3 regions of the Pseudarthrobacter sp. NIBRBAC000502771 genome follow, and region 1 is predicted to be linked to each of the others. Evidence: riboswitches for the same ligand, from Rfam matches in the RefSeq annotation. Region 1 holds a riboswitch; each other region holds the start of a gene.
What was found. A riboswitch is a leader RNA that binds a small molecule or an ion and turns the genes downstream of it on or off. The one in region 1 is predicted to bind cyclic di-AMP.

Region 1 (5,130 bases):
AGGAGACCGGCGGAACCGTGGCGATGGCAGGGGATGGCGTCAACGACGCCGCCGCCCTGGCCCAGGCTGACCTTGGCATCGCCATGGGCAGCGGGACCGATGTGGCGATCGCCGCAGCAGACCTCACGGTCATGGGAAGTGACCTCGGGCAGGTCGCGCAAGCCATCGAGCTCTCCCGAAAGACGCTGGCCACGATCAAGACCAACCTGTTCTGGGCCTTCTTCTACAACGCCGTGGGCATCCCGGTCGCCGCGCTGGGCCTGCTGAACCCGATGATCGCCGGGGCCGCGATGGCCGCCAGCTCGGTCCTGGTGGTGACCAACTCGCTGCGATTGCGCCGCTTCGGACGGGCCGCGATGAGGTGAATCCCCTTCCGCCTGCGGCAGGGATGGTGAAGGCCGGTGATACACAACCCCCAAAGGCAGTGCATCACCGGCCTTCAGCAGTTTATTCACCGGCGCGGACAAACGTCGCGGCGCCTTTGGGGTCATCCGGGTCATGGGGCAGAACGCAAGTTCGTGGACGGACACGACGGGGTCGAGCTGCGGCCGTGTGCCCCGGTAATGCCTGTGGCCATGACGACCTGTCCAGTTAAAACGGACGTCATGTTTCTGGGCCTCCAGGCTGGCAGAAGAAGGTAGGAGAGGATCCACTGAGGCAGGCGCGGGACCGGTACGGCTGAAGCGCCGGAGGAGGTCCGGTCATCGGAAGCTTCCTGTCGGCGCCACTCTACGTTTCCGCAACCATGAACAGCTGACGGACTTGAAGCCGGAAACCGGTCTCTCCTTATATGTAGGCCGAGGGATTTACGGTCGCACCGTTAATCAGGACTTCGAAATGCAGATGGCAACCAGTTGACGCCCCGGTCGTACCAACGCCGGCAATCTGTTGGCCCTGCGTTACTGGTTGCCCAATCGAAACACCGATGCTGGCCAAGTGGTTGTAAGTGGTCTTCATCCCGTTGCCATGATCCACAACGATCCGGTTGCCACTGCCATAGGGGCTCCAGCCTGCCTCAACGACTTTCCCTGGGCCTGCAGCGAACACCGGGGTCGAGCATGCTCCTGTCAGGTCGATGCCGATGTGCAGTTCGCCGGCAGCTCCGGTGATGGGGCTGACACGGAATCCGAAGGGGGAGCTCACGTTCATGGCGGCCAGTGGTGCCCTCAGGCCGCGGGACTGTGCAGTGGGGGCCAGCGCAGCCGCCGGTGCTACTGGAGTCGATGCTGCAACCGTTCCGGCAGCCTCCACGGGCGACGCAGGTTTAGGAGCCGGCTGGGAGGTTACCGCGGGGCTGTCAAAGGTCAGGGAGGCGGTTGGCACTGCGGTAACTGCAGCCTCAACGGCAGGAACTGCGGACGCGGCGGCCCGGTCCGGAGCTCCGGCTCGGCCACCCGGGTCGGCCTGCGCGGCCGAAAGGGCCGTGAGGGCGATCATTCCCGTGACGGCAGCTGTAACGCCCCACTGATGGCTGCGCAGCAGAATGGCAGCGTCACGCAAAAGGGGGCGGCGTGTCCTGGTAGCAGGAAGGGCACGGCGACGGCCGTGTCTGGGCTGGGCAGACAAGATTGTGGTCCTCTCGGCGCCGGCGAAGTTAGCTGTCGGATTCGGACGAGTGGACTGTCCGGCTGCTGGAGGACGCGCGGTAACGCAGCCGCCAGGTAGCTTCACCCCAAGACGCGCTCCGGCGCCGTAAGTGGATCCTCCGCCCCCGCCTTGAGAAGCTCATAGTTATTGACCGCCGGCGGGGTTTGGCGTAGCGGTCAACACATACCCGCCAGGGGTATGCCTCTCTAGAGTAGCGAATCGTTCGCATAAGTTACAAATCCGTTATTCATTCCACTCGCGGCTGCTTGACCCAAGCAGCTGCGCATTGCCCAATAGTGGCGGCGTACATCGCGATCGGGGGATCCGGCGATGATGGGGGAGTGATCTGGCCAGGTCGCCCAACCGATTGACTGTCCCCCCGGACGCTGGCGCCCCCTTAACACCAACCGGTTCTGGGCGGTCTTCTACAACGCCGTGGTCATCCCGGTCGCCGCGCTGGGCCTGCTGAACCCGGTGATCGCAGGCGCCGCGATGGCCGCCAGCCAGGTCTTGGTGGTTTCCAACTCGTTGCGGCTGCGCCGCTTCGGGCGGCCCGCAATGAGGGTGTAGTCCCGATTGCGGCAGGGATGCTGAAGGCCGGTGATGCACAGCCCCCAAGGCAGTGCATCACCGGCCTTCAGTGGCTTACTTACCGGCGCGGACGAACGTGACGCTGCCCTTGGACGTCATCCAGGTCAGCGGGTGTACGGCGGTTTCGTTCTTCCCGTTCAGACCCGAGCTGAGGACCTGGCCGTTGCCGACGTAGATTCCCACGTGGCCGGGCTGCATGACCATGTCACCAGGCTGCGGGTCGGTGACCACGGTGCCGTAGTTCATGAACTGCATCGGGCCCAGGTCCCCGACAGGGATGCCGGCAGCGTTGAGTGCGTTTTCGACCAGCCGGGTGCAGTCCTGGATCATGCCGATTTGGGCGTAGGCGGAGGAAACCATGATGGCGTTGATACCGCTGGCCGCGGGCGCGGCTACAGGAGTGGCGGCAGCAGGGGCAACCGTCACCTGCGCCTTCACGGGCGCAGCCGTTGCAGCCACCGCGGGTGCGGCGGACGCCTTGGGCGCCTCGACGGCGACCGGCTTGGGTGCTTCCACGACCGGAGCCGGGGTGGTCTCCACCGCGGGACGCTCGAAGGAAATCTGGACCGTTGCATCCGCACTGAGCGGAGCCTGGACCTGGCTGGCGACTTCCATCGCCTGAACCGGCTCCGCCTCACGCTGGGCCGGGGCATCGGCTGCCTGGGCGGCAATGCCGCTGGTCAGGACAAGGCCGGACGCCGCGGCGATAACGGCCGCCTGCCGGCCGGCGGCACCGGCGTTTCCGGCGACCGATTTGGACAGCACCGCAAGCGTGCCGGTCTGGACAGGGACCGCGCGGTGACGGCCGTGAGCTTTGCGCATGGGCATGAAAGGGCCTCTCCCACTGCCTGCGGGGTTAGCTGTCGGATTCGGATGGGAGACACCCGGCCGAGGCTGGTACCAAAGGAACCAGGCACGGCTTCACCCCAAGGCCTGCCCACAGCAGGCCAGTGTTGGTTTCCCCGTCTCTGCCGGACGAAAGTTGCGAACGGATCCCGGGCAGCGGCAGAGTTAGGCAAGTCTGCTCGGGAGTGCCGCATTCGGAGAAACCGGCACGGCTTCGACCGTACTTCACGCACGCATCACTTGTCACATTTGAATAACATAAGATGCAGATCACAGGTCGTTTACTTTCTTCCTGATACCCCCACCCGGTATAGTTTCTGCTGTTGTCAGTGAAGTGGTATGTCCCGGCCGGCCCCTGCGCCCGGCTCTCACAGCCGTTCAATCCCAGCGCCCATTAGTCCTTCGTCAAGGAATGGAAACTGACATGTGTGGAACCGAAAACCGTTCCCAGCTGCCGCTTGCCGCGGCATCGGGGTGCAGCTGCTGCTCGACCGAAGCCGCCCCTTCCCCCACCGCAGCCGCCGGTGCCACTACCGTTGAATTCGCTGTGGACGGCTTGACCTGCGGGCACTGCGTGCAGACGGTCGAGAAGGCTGTCTCTGCCGTTGATGGGGTGGAATCTGCCTCCGTTGACCTCGTCCCCGGCGGCCGCTCCCGCCTGCGGGTGCAAGGTACGGTCGACGCGGCAGTGATGCGGGAGGCTGTGACTGCGGCCGGGTACACCTTCGCCGGCATCTAGAATCTGCATGTCCCCGGCACCTTCTGCTCGCGCCGGGGCATTGTGCCTCCCGGCGAGGAGGGCCATTTCCGCAACGTCACCACCCGCAGGTGCCCCCGGGCGACCTGAAAAGCCGCCCATCCCGGTGCCGACGTCGCTGAGCGGGAGCGGCAGACGGACATGCAGGCCCGCGCGTTGAACTAGAAGGAGCCGGCCGGCAGGAACATCCTGCCGGTTTACCCTTGTTGTGAGAGAACTCTACGGAAAGGAGGAAGAGTCGTGACTCCAGCGCATCGTCGCCTTTTCACGGCCTTCCTCCTGAGGGGAGGGTTCCTGACCGCGGCCCTGGCCGTCATTGCCGGCATCTTCGGCATGCACGTTATGGGCGGTGCCCACGACATGCCCCCGGGCCCCACCATGTCAATGGCAGGACCAGGGGGGACGACGCAGCTGCAGGCCATGGCGGCCAGCCACGTCCACGCCATGGGGACGTCCATAGGCGTGGCTTCATATGATCCGGCGGCTGCGGGTTCCTTCTCCTCGTCGTCCTGTGACCCGGCGGGGTCGTGCACCGAGATGTCTGCCGGTGACGCCGCTTGTGTCCTTGCCCCGGGACATACGACTCTCTCAGCTCCACTGCCGGGAACAGCGCCCTATGATCTGCCCGATTTTGGTGCCGCCGCTTTACTCGGCAGCATCTATTCCTACTCACCGGGCAGCCCCTCCCCCGGCGACCTCTGTATCAGCCGGACGTAAATCACTCCACCGCGCCGGTGCCTTCAACCGGTGCCATCGTCCAGCCAGATGGCCTGCAGCAAACACACCAGACCCCTTAGGGTTTGCCGCTGCATGCTCCCCCTTCCAGGCGGATCCCCCCGCTGATACTTTGAGGACCCTGATTTTCATGAAGAAGACCCTGACCATTTCGGCTGCCGCCATCGCCGCAGCCATCGCCCTCGCCGGATGCTCGGCCGGCTCCGGAACGGGGAGCTCGAACGGAAGCAGCATGCCAGGCATGGACCACGGCAGTTCCGGGATGATGTCATCCACCGCGGCCCCCGCAAGCTCAGCTGCGGCTGCGGCTGCCTTCAACGACGCGGACACGATGTTCGCGCAGATGATGATTCCCCACCACGCCCAGGCCGTCACCATGAGCGACATGATGCTCAAGAAGCAGGGTATCCCTGCCGCAGTGACCGACCTGGCCACCAAAGTCAAAGCCGCCCAGGGACCGGAAATCGAAAAGATGACCGGCTGGCTTCAGAGCTGGGGCCAGCCCACCGCCGCAGCGACTGACATGGCATCGAACCACGCCATGCCCGGAATGATGGGCGGAGACGACATGGCCAAGCTCGAGGCCGCGCAGGGCGTTGAGGCGGCCAAAGTGT
Region 2 (5,130 bases), 1.3 Mb from region 1:
ATCGGGTACTACATCCAGGGTGGCGGCATGGGCGGAGGCGGCATGGGCGGCCGCGGCGGCAACTCCGAGGTGGCCGCCTGGGTACAGGCGAACTTCCAGGCGCAGACCGTGGGCAACTCCACCGTCTACCGCCTGGCGGAGTAGCACGCCATGGCCAGTCACTACCCGACCCCGCCGTTCTCAAGCACCGCGACCGGCGTTGGGCGTCCCTCCGGGGCACGTGCAACCGGACCCCGGGCCGTAAGGGCCCGGGCTGCCGACGACGGGGGAACAACGTCCGCCGGGGACAGCGGGACAAAGTCCGTCCGGCCTCCGCGGAATCCCCAGGCCCTCCGGCGGCATCTGGAACTGGCGGCAGTACTGGCCGGAACGGCCGTGTTGTACCTGTGGAACCTCGGCGCATCAGGCTGGGCGAACGCGTTCTATTCCGCCGCGGCCCAGGCGGGATCGCAGGACTGGACTGCCTGGTTCTTCGGTTCCTCGGACGCTGCCAACTCCATCACGGTGGACAAGCCGCCGGCCTCGTTGTGGATCATGGGACTGTCCGTCCGGATCTTCGGATTGAACCCGTGGAGCATCCTGGTCCCGCAAGCGCTGATGGGGGTCGGGGCCGCCTGGCTGCTCCACCTTGCGGTGCGCCGTGCCGCGGTGCAGGCCACGGGTGACGACACCGTCGCCCACCGGGCCGGCTTGCTGGGCGCTGCCGTCCTCGCCCTCACGCCGGTTGCCACGCTGATGTTCCGGTTCAACAACCCTGACGCCCTGCTGGTGCTGCTCATGACTGCCGCCGGGTATGGGATCCTCCGTGCAATCCAGGAGGACCGGCCGCGCTGGCTCCTGCTGGCCGGCGTGTTCCTGGGCTTCGGCTTCCTGGCCAAGCAACTTCAGGTCCTGCTGGTGGTTCCCGGGTTCGCCCTGGCCTACATGGTTGCGGGGCCGGGCAGGCTGCGCCGGCGCCTCCTGCGGCTCGCCGCGGCAGGGGCGGCGATGGTGGTTTCCGCCGGCTGGTGGCTCGCGGGTGTCGAGCTGACACCTGCCAGCATGCGGCCCTACATTGGCGGGTCGCAGGACAACTCCATCCTGGAACTCACCCTTGGCTACAACGGATTGGGGCGGCTGACGGGCGACGAAACGGGCAGCGTGGGCGGGGGCAACGGTTGGGGCGTCCCCGGCCTGTTCCGGATGTTCAACAGCGAGTTCGGAGGCCAAATAGCGTGGCTGCTGCCCTCCGCCCTGATCCTCGCGGCGGGCCTGCTGTGGGTGGGCCGACGGGCGCCGCGGACGGATCCGGTGCGTGCGTCGGTGGTGGCCTGGGGCTCGTGGGTCCTGGTGACGGGCCTGGTGTTCAGCTTCATGGCCGGCATCATCCACCCCTACTACGCGGTGGCGCTGGCGCCGGGCATTGCGGCACTTACCGGCCTGGGCGCTGTTCTCCTGTGGCAGCACAGGCAGCAGCTGGCCGCTGCAATCCCGCTCGCGGCGGCGGTGGCAGCGGCAGCCCTGACGGCGTTCTCCCTGCTGGGCACCACCTCGGCCTACGGTCCGTGGCTGCGCTGGCTGGTGCTGGCGGCAGGGCTGGCCGCTTCCGCCGGAGTGGGCCTCAACCGGTTCCTGGGCCGCCGCTCCCTCCAGCGGACGACGGCGGTGCTGGCCGTTGCTGCGTCGCTCGCCGGGCCGCTGGCCTACTCCGTCTCCACGGCATCGGCGGCGCACAGCGGGGCAATCGTCAGCGCAGGCCCCACGTCAGGGTTCGGTACGGGCCCGGGCGGAGCCCCCGGCGGCACTGGGGGCAACGGGAACGGATTCGGCCCCAGTGGCACAGGCAGCACAGCCCAAGGCACGCAGGGACAAGGCACTCGAGGACAAGGCACGCAGGGACAGGGCTTCCGGCAGCCAGGTACCCAAGGCGGCACAGGGTTTGCCGGAGGCCGCAGCGGAGGGATGGGCGGCCTCTTGGGTGCCCCCACGCCGTCGGCCGGGCTGGTCACCGCGCTCCGGGCGGGGGCCTCAAGCTACACCTGGGCCGCGGCCGTGGTGGGTTCGAACAACGCCGCCGGTTACCAGCTGGCAACCGAACTTCCAGTCATGGCGGTGGGCGGCTTCAACGGCACCGATCCCTCCCCCACGCTGGCGCAGTTCCAGGAGCTGGTGTCCCAGGGAAAGATCCATTTCTTCATCGCGGGCGGGACCATGCGCTCCACCAGCGGCTCGGATGCAGCAACGCAGATCGCTGAGTGGGTGGCCGCCAACTTCCAGTCGCAGAGCATCGGTGGCACCACGGTGTACGCCCTGGCAGGCCAGTAGCGAGGCAGTCCGGCCCGGACCGGAAGTCCCCGGCGGGCTGGACTGCTTCCGTTTAGCCGGTCCTCAGCGCGTGCGGCCGCAAACCGACGCGCGGAATCCGCGACTTCCGTTACCTAAATGTGACTTCTGCTTAATCTTCCTGTACCGTCGATTGGGTGCGGTTTCCGTTCGGGCCGCATATCCCGGGTTGACGCCAAGCTCTGCCGCTTCCCCGGATTCCGATTGAGCAACGGCAGAGGCGGGGGACCCACCGTCCCGGGCAATGACTGCCCTTGGGGTTAAGCCAGTACGTGATTTTCATTCCGTACGGCCGGATGCCCTCATCCGAACCCGACAGCTAACTCCGCAGGTGTGAGAGGCGATCAATCATGTCCAAAAACACGGCAGAATCATGCCTGCAGGCTAAACACAGGGCCAAACCGCAGGCCAAGAAGACCACCCTGGGCCAGCGCGCCGCCGTCCTTGCGGCATCGTGCGCGGTACTGGTGGGGGTAGGCGCGGCCGGACAGGCCACCAGCAGCATGACCCCGGCGTCGTCCACCCAGTCAAACACGGCAGCAGCCGACGCCCAAATGAGCATCGAGAAGAGCGAAATCCGCTCCAACCCGGTGGAGAGCCCCGCTCCCGCAGCCATCAGCGTTGCACCGCAGGCGGCTGAACCGGCTCCGGCAGCAGCGCCCGCGGCTCCCGCACCGGCCCCTGCCCCGGCACCCGCACCGGCCCCTGCCCCGGCACCCGCACCGGCCCCCGAGCCTGCACCCGAGCCTGCACCCGCCGTCGCAGTCAACGATCCCGCCGGAGCCCAGGCATACGCCGCCGGCCAGCTGGCCACATTCGGCTGGGGACCTGACCAGATGCAGTGCCTGCAGACCCTGTGGACCAAGGAATCCGACTGGACCACCACAGCTACCAATCCCAGCAGCGGGGCGTACGGAATCGTCCAGTCCCTCCCCGCCGAGAAGATGGCCAGCTCAGGTGCGGACTACCTCACCAACTACCGCACCCAGATCAACTGGGGCCTGGATTACATCAAGAAGAGCTACCAGTCCCCCTGCGGTGCACTGAACTTCCACCTGGCGCACAACTGGTACTAGGCACCATTTCCCTGCCGCGGCGCGACGAAGCGGCACCTTCAGCTGAGCCTTTCCAGCATTGACGGCCGCCCGACGACGCGTCCCTGGCCCCGCCGTCGTTCGCCCTGGAGTGGGGCCCGGCAGGGAACTACCGCGCAGTGAGGGCCGCATCCCCGGGGATGCGGCCCTCACTGGTTTAAGGTGCAGAGCTTGGCGCCGCGCCTGCCCCCGCGTTCCGCCACGGTATGCACTGGACAGACCACTTGTTGCCGTCCGGATCGGCGAAGTACACGAAGTGTCCCCAGTCCTGGACGTCCACGTCACTGACGTCCACACCGTTGGTTTTCAGGAAGTCATGCGCCGCGGTGATGTCGCTGACCACCAGTTGCAGGTTTGACCCGGTGCCGGGAGGTGCGTCCGTCAGCCCCTCGCCAATGCAGATGGAGCAGGCCGAACCTGGCGGCGTCAGCTGCACGAAACGGAGGTCGTCCGAGGGCCGCTCATCGTAGTCGGCGTTGAAGCCCACCTTGTTGACGTAGAAGTCCTTGGCGCGGTCAACGTCGGAGACAGGGACAAAGACAAGTTCGAGTTTCCAGTCCATCCGCACAGGCTAGCGGCGGGGCACCGGTCCGAAAAGGCCCAGCGCAAAAAGAAAGCCGTCTAAGAAGTCCCTCCCCGACAGGTCCCGTCCGGAGGCAGGTGGCTACCCGGCGATGCCGTAGAGGCGGTCGCCGGCATCGCCCAGCCCGGGAACGATGTAGGACTTCTCGTTGAGCTTCTCATCGATGGAGGCCAGGACGATGTGCACGTTTGCGTCGCCCAGTTCCTCCTCCAGCTTGGCCAGGCCCTCCGGAGCCGCCAGCAGGCAGATGCAGGTGACGTCCGAAGCGCCCCGCTTGAACAGGAACTTGATGGCCTCGCGCAGGGTGCCGCCGGTGGCCAGCATGGGGTCCAGGACGAACACCTGGCGGCCGGTCAGGTCCTCGGGGAGGCGCTCGGCGTAGGTGATGATGTCCAGCGTTTCCTCGTCCCGGGCCATGCCCAGGAAGCCCACCTCGGCGGTGGGGACCAGTTTGGTCATGCCCTCCAGCATGCCCAGGCCCGCCCGGAGGATGGGGACCACCAGCGGTGTGGGCTTGGTGAACGCCGTACCGATGGTGGTGCTGACAGGCGTTTCGATGGTGACGGGCTCGGTGCGGACCTCCCGCGTGGCTTCGTAGGCCAGCAGCGTCACCAGCTCTTCCGTCAGCTGCCGGAAGACAGGCGACGGCGTGTTCTTGTCCCGCAGGACGGTGAGCTTGTGGGCGACCAGGGGGTGGTCAACAACGAGAGTACGCATCCCCCAAAACTATCATCCGGCGGTGTCCTTGTTGTGGCCTCCGTGGGCGTGCTCACTGCCGCCGTCGCCCCCAAGGTGCGCTTCCTCGGCCACCACGTCGCGGACGATTGGACGGTCGAACGACGGCGCCGCACCGGCGTGCTCCCGCCTGCGGACCAGGTGGAACAACCTGTGCGCCAGAATGACCACGCCCACCCACGTCAGGCCGAGCAGCCACCCGGCCATGACATCGGTCAGCCAGTGGTGGCCAAGGAAGACGCGGCTCAGCCCCATGGCGATGATGAACAGCGTGCCGCCCGTGATGGCCGAGACGCGAACCACCGTGGCCTGGAACTGGAGGCAGATCAGGTACACCACCAGGCTGATCACCACGGTGGTATTCAGGGTGTGGCCACTGGGGAATGACGGTGAATC
Region 3 (5,130 bases), 1.9 Mb from region 1:
GCGGACCACCACTTAGATTCTGCAGATCATAAGCCCTTCGCCGCCGGCGGCAGGGCGGCCCGGTACGAAGAGGCGTGCCCGGCAACCGGATATGAACAGAATCGACGACCCCATGACAACACGTAAAATAACCACTCGCTCCCGGGCAGGCCTGGCTCTCGCCGGCGCGCTGCTGCTCGCAGCCATCGGGGCGGGACCAGCGCACGCCCACGACGCTCTTCAGTCCACGTCCCCCGAGCGGGACGCGACAGTGACAGCCGCCCCTGCCAGCGTGTCTTTGACCTTGTCGGAGCCGCCCACGGACTCACAGAGCTTGAACCTCAGTGTCATCACCGTGACTGACTCAACGGGAAAGACCCTCAGCGACGGCCAAGTCACCGTGACGGGACCGACCATCTCGACAAAGGTCGCCCCGGGAAGCAACGGTCCCTACACCGTGCTGTGGCGGACGGTTTCCTCAGACGGCCACCCCATCGAGGGAAAGTACTCTTTCACGGTCCAGGACCCCGGGGCAGAAACACCGGCGGCGGCGCCGGCCACAACAGCATCGGTGCCGCCCTCGGCCGCGCCGTCGGCAACCCAGAGCGCGGCGGCAACCACCGTTCCGATGGCTCCGCGCCCGGATGACAGCAACGCTTTGCTCGTCGTAGGCATCGGCGCAGTCATCCTCGCCATCCTGGGCGGCATCCTTTACCTTGCCCGGCGTCGCCGGGAGCCGACCGGTACCGGGGGAAACTGACCCGCAAGGAGTTCTCCAGATGCCGGCCCCGGCCGCCTCTTCACAAGAGTGCCATCCGGGGCCGGCATCTCCTTTAGGACGTGGAAATGGTGCCTGGCCGCTGATGCTCGGCCCTCGCCGACCGCCTGCGGTCCCGGTACCTGCAGACCGCAGCAGCCAAAACGGCCCCGGCCATCACCAGGCATGCTGTCACACCCACGGAGAACAACACGGAGGATACCGGCGGTGCCGGTGCTGACGCGTCGGCGGCCGCGATAATAGTCAGCCAGTAGGCGACGGTGGCCCCCGTCCACGCCAGGCCCGCACAAGCTGTCACCCATGACCATCCGGAAAACCATGCGCTGCCCTGCCGGTAAGACAAGGCGACGGCTATCGCCACGACCCCGGCGACTGCCAGGAGCTGCAGCCCCAGCAGATACGGCCCGGCCACCAATCCGACGGGGATACCCAGGCCACCCAGGAGCACAAGCCGCTTGGCAGCGAGGGGCATACCTCCCCGGTTCGCGTCCGACCGGGTACTGTCGCTCATCGTTTCATCTGGCATGGTCGAATCCTAAACTTCCTCTTCAAATGGGCTCTCCGGCGCACGTCGCGGGCCTCATGCCTAGACGATGCTGCGGCAGCGGATTGCCTTCCCTGACGATACAGCATGCGCTGGATCGAAAAGGGCGGGAACCGATGAGGCCAGCGGAAGCTGCCGCTTCCCCACCGGCACACTGAAGGCCGGCGGTTTCGGAGCCCCCAAGGCACCGAAACCACCGGCCTTTCAGTTGGTTCTTAGGCTCCTGCGCGGACGAACGTCACAGCTCCCTTGGACGTCATCCAGGTCAGGGGGTGCACGGCGGTTTCGTTCTTCCCGTTCAGCCCGGAGCTGAGGACCTGGCCGTTGCCGACATAGATCCCGACGTGACCGGGCTGCATGACCATGTCGCCGGGCTGGGGATCGCTGACGACGGTGCCGTAGTTCATGAACTGCATGGGGCCGAGGTCTCCGACGGGGATCCCGGCAGCGTTAAGCGCGTTTTCCACCAGGCGTGTGCAGTCCTGAATCATGCCGATTTGGGCGTAGGCCGAGGAAAGCATGGTGGCGTTGACTCCGCCTGCCGGAGCGGCCACGGGCGCGGCGGCCGGCGTGACAGTGACCTGGGCCTTGGCCGGAGCCGCAGCAGCGGTCGCACCCGCGGCGGGCACGGCAGCGCGGGGGGTCTCTGCGGGGACGGGTTTAGGCGCTTCGACGACCGGTGCCGGGGTCGTCTTCACGGCAGGACGCTCAAAGGAGATCTGGATTGACGCATCTGCACTGAGCGGGGCCTGTACCTGGCTGGCGAGCTCAACATTTGAGGCCGGCTCGGCCTCGCGCTGGGCCGGGGCCTCTGCTGCCTGCGCGGCGATCCCGCTGGTCAGGATCAGGCCGGAGGCTGCTGCGATGACCGCTGCCTGGCGGCCTACGCCACCGGCGTTCTCGGCAACGGATTTGGACAGGACCGCAAGGGCACTGGTCTGGACAGGGGCCGCGCGGTGGCGGCCGTGAGCACGGCGAATCGACATGAAAGGGCCTCTCCCACTGCCTGCGAGGTTAGCTGTCGGATTCGGATGGGAGACACCCGGCCGCTGTTCCAGCGCAATGCTGGAGGCGCGGCTTCACCCCAAGGCCTGCACTAAGCGGGCCACGTTTGGGTTCCCCGTCTCTGCCGGACGAATTTTGCGAACGGATCCCAAGGCAGCGGCAGAGTTAGGCAATCTGCTCAGGAGTGCCGCATTCTGAGACCGGCACGCCTCCGACCGTACCGGAGAACCTGGGCTATTGTCACATTTGCATAACGTGCGCACGGCTGCTGCGGGTCTCAGGCAGCCCCCCAATCAGCGCTGCAGCCAGTGCTCGGACTCGACCCCTTGGGGTGCCGTCCGAGGTTCCCTTTCCGCCCGTGCACTCCAGAGTAAAGACCTTGTCGGAGCTGGCGCGACCTGGCCACCGCCGCCTGGAGGCGAAGGCCCGGCTGAAGGACTAGTGGCCGGTCCGGGGCGGTCGGGTGATGACGTTGCCCAGGACCAGGAGCGCCGCCCCGGCGGTGACGAACACGTCGGCAAGGTTGAAGGTGGGGAACCAGCCGCTGTGGAAGTAATCGACAACTCCCTGTCCGTCGAGCCTGTCAACGAAGTTTCCGACGGCTCCTCCGAGCAGCGCCGCGGCCCCGGCCCGGGTGAGGCCGGTCATGGAAGGGGCGGAGGTTACGGCGTACCAGAGTAGGGCAGCGATGATCACGCCGGTGACGGTGATAACAACCCACGGGGACAGATCAGCCCCGAAGCTGAAGGCGACGCCGCGGTTATAGAGCAGCTTGATGTTGATGGGGCCGAGGTCAGTCGCCGTGCCGTTGGAGAGTATGGCCTCTGCCAGCGCCTTGAGGGCCAGGTCGGCCGCCGCCAGGACGGCGGCGCCAAGCAGCACCACCGCCCTGGACCGTCGCGCTGTGGCGGCGGGTGAGTCCTGACGCCCTATGGTTTGGGCGCTCACGCTGCCGGTTCCAGCGTGGGGGCGGGTTCGGGCGCACGAAGTGTGGTCTTGCGGCTGATCCGTCCGGCGCGGACTCCGTTGGCGATCACGGCTATTTCGGCCAGTTCGTGGATGAGGACCACGGCGGCCAGGCCGAGCAGTCCGAACAGTGCCAGCGGGATCAGCACAGCGATCAGCAGCAGGGACAAGCCAACGTTCTGGAGCATGATGCTCCGGGTCCGGCGGGCGTGAGTGAGGACCTGGGGCAGGTGGTTCAGGTCCTCTCCCATCAGGGCGATGTCTGCTGTTTCAATCGCGACGTCCGTGCCCATGGCGCCCATGGCGATGCCGGTGTCGGCGGTCGCGAGGGCTGGGGCGTCGTTGACGCCGTCGCCGACCATGGCGGTGGGGGCGCGGCCTTTGAGCGTGCGGATGATCTCGGCCTTATCCTCGGGGCGGAGGTCCGCGTGAACCTCTGTGATGCCCGCTTCCTGGGCCAGGGCTGTGGCGGTGATGAGGTTGTCACCGGTGAGCATGGCGGTTTTGTAGCCGGAGGCGCTGAGTCTGGCGATGACTTCCCGGGCCTCGGGCCTCAGTTCGTCCCGTACGGCGACGGCGCCGATGACCTGGCCGCCATCCTCGATCAGGACGGCCGTCGCGCCGGCGTGCTGCATCCGCTCGACGTCGGGGGTGAGGGGCCCGGCGTTGATCCACCCGGGGCGGCCGAGACGAACGACCCTGCCGTCAAACCGACCCTCGAGGCCGGCGCCGGGGACGGTGTCAACGTCGGTAACAGCCGCGCGTTCGGTGGTGGCTGCGAGGATGGCACGGGCGAGCGGGTGTTCGCTGCGGGCTTCCAGTCCGGCGGCGAGGGCCAGGACCTGTTCCCGTGTGGCCGTGCCGGTAGCGGCGACATCGATCACCGCTGGCTTGTTACGGGTGAGTGTTCCGGTCTTATCCAGGGCGATGGTGCGGATCCTGCCGAGCGTCTCAAGGGCGCCTCCGCCTTTGATGAGTACGCCGATGCGGCTTGCCGCGCCGACGGAGGCGACGACGGTGACGGGTACGGAGATGGCTAATGCGCAGGGTGAGGCCGCGACGATGACGACGAGGGCGCGTTCGAACCACAGCAGCGGTTCTCCGACGATGAAGCCGAAGGTGACGATCAGCGCTGCGACGATGAGAATGCCGGGGACGAGTCGTCTGGCGATGGAGTCGGCCAGGCGCTGGCCCGGGCCTTTCCGGGACTGCTCGGCCTCCACGATGTGCACGATCCGGGCCAGCGAGTTGTTCTGGGCGGTGCTGGTCACTTCGACCTCGAGCGGGCCGGTGCCGTTGATTGACCCGGCATAAACCCCGCTTCCCGGACCGGCCTCGACCGGAAGGGATTCTCCGGTGAGCGCCGAGGTGTCAAGGGAAGTGCGGCCGGTAATGACCCTGCCGTCAGTGGCCAGGCGCTCCCCTGGCCGGACCACCATCCGGTCTCCGGGCACGAGTTCGGCCGGGGCGATGGAGACCTCGGCGCCGCCGCGCAGGACGGTGGCCTCGGCCGGGACAAGATCCAGCAGGGCACGAAGGCCCCGCCGGGTTTTCGCCAGGGAATACTCCTCCAGGCCCTCAGAGATGGCGTAGAGGAAGGCAAGCATGGCCGCCTCCTCGAACTCCCCAAGGGCAACGGCGCCGGCGGCAGCGATTGTCATCAGAGTACCGACGCCGATTTTGCCCTTCACCAGTCGCCGCATGGTGGAGGGGACAAACGTCCAGGCTGCCACCAGCAGCGCCGCAATCTCCAGGGGAAGTGTCAGCCATTGCGGTCCGTCGGCAAGGGATGCGATCCATGCCACCAGGAGCAGGGCGCCGGCGACGGCCGCTGCCCGGACCTCGCTGACCTGCCAGA

Region 2: linked by a shared signal. The riboswitch ahead of NIBR502771_RS01410 (hypothetical protein) and the one ahead of NIBR502771_RS16540 (NlpC/P60 family protein) in region 1 are both predicted to bind cyclic di-AMP.
Region 3: linked by a shared signal. The riboswitch ahead of NIBR502771_RS04775 (NlpC/P60 family protein) and the one ahead of NIBR502771_RS16540 (NlpC/P60 family protein) in region 1 are both predicted to bind cyclic di-AMP.

The regions. Positions count from the first base shown of each region.
Region 1 covers NZ_CP041187.1:3,542,981-3,548,110, forward strand. Annotated here, with positions in the region: gene NIBR502771_RS16530 (cation-translocating P-type ATPase) at 1-365, shown strand, start outside; gene NIBR502771_RS21020 (M23 family metallopeptidase) at 787-1,149, opposite strand; cyclic di-AMP (ydaO/yuaA leader) riboswitch at 1,572-1,767, opposite strand; partial or broken gene NIBR502771_RS21280 (hypothetical protein) at 1,939-2,157, shown strand; gene NIBR502771_RS16540 (NlpC/P60 family protein) at 2,233-3,006, opposite strand; cyclic di-AMP (ydaO/yuaA leader) riboswitch at 3,010-3,206, opposite strand; gene NIBR502771_RS16545 (heavy-metal-associated domain-containing protein) at 3,449-3,763, shown strand; gene NIBR502771_RS16550 (hypothetical protein) at 4,022-4,498, shown strand; gene NIBR502771_RS16555 (DUF305 domain-containing protein) at 4,647-5,130, shown strand, end outside.
Region 2 covers NZ_CP041187.1:321,640-326,769, forward strand. Annotated here, with positions in the region: gene NIBR502771_RS01400 (glycosyltransferase family 39 protein) at 1-144, shown strand, start outside; gene NIBR502771_RS01405 (glycosyltransferase family 39 protein) at 151-2,304, shown strand; cyclic di-AMP (ydaO/yuaA leader) riboswitch at 2,504-2,667, shown strand; gene NIBR502771_RS01410 (hypothetical protein) at 2,673-3,398, shown strand; gene NIBR502771_RS01415 (VOC family protein) at 3,574-3,978, opposite strand; gene upp (uracil phosphoribosyltransferase) at 4,081-4,716, opposite strand; gene NIBR502771_RS01425 (phosphatase PAP2 family protein) at 4,729-5,130, opposite strand, start outside.
Region 3 covers NZ_CP041187.1:994,029-999,158, forward strand. Annotated here, with positions in the region: gene NIBR502771_RS04760 (hypothetical protein) at 1-32, shown strand, start outside; gene NIBR502771_RS04765 (copper resistance CopC family protein) at 113-739, shown strand; gene NIBR502771_RS04770 (hypothetical protein) at 813-1,283, opposite strand; gene NIBR502771_RS04775 (NlpC/P60 family protein) at 1,517-2,287, opposite strand; cyclic di-AMP (ydaO/yuaA leader) riboswitch at 2,291-2,486, opposite strand; gene lspA (signal peptidase II) at 2,745-3,254, opposite strand; gene NIBR502771_RS04785 (cation-translocating P-type ATPase) at 3,251-5,130, opposite strand, start outside.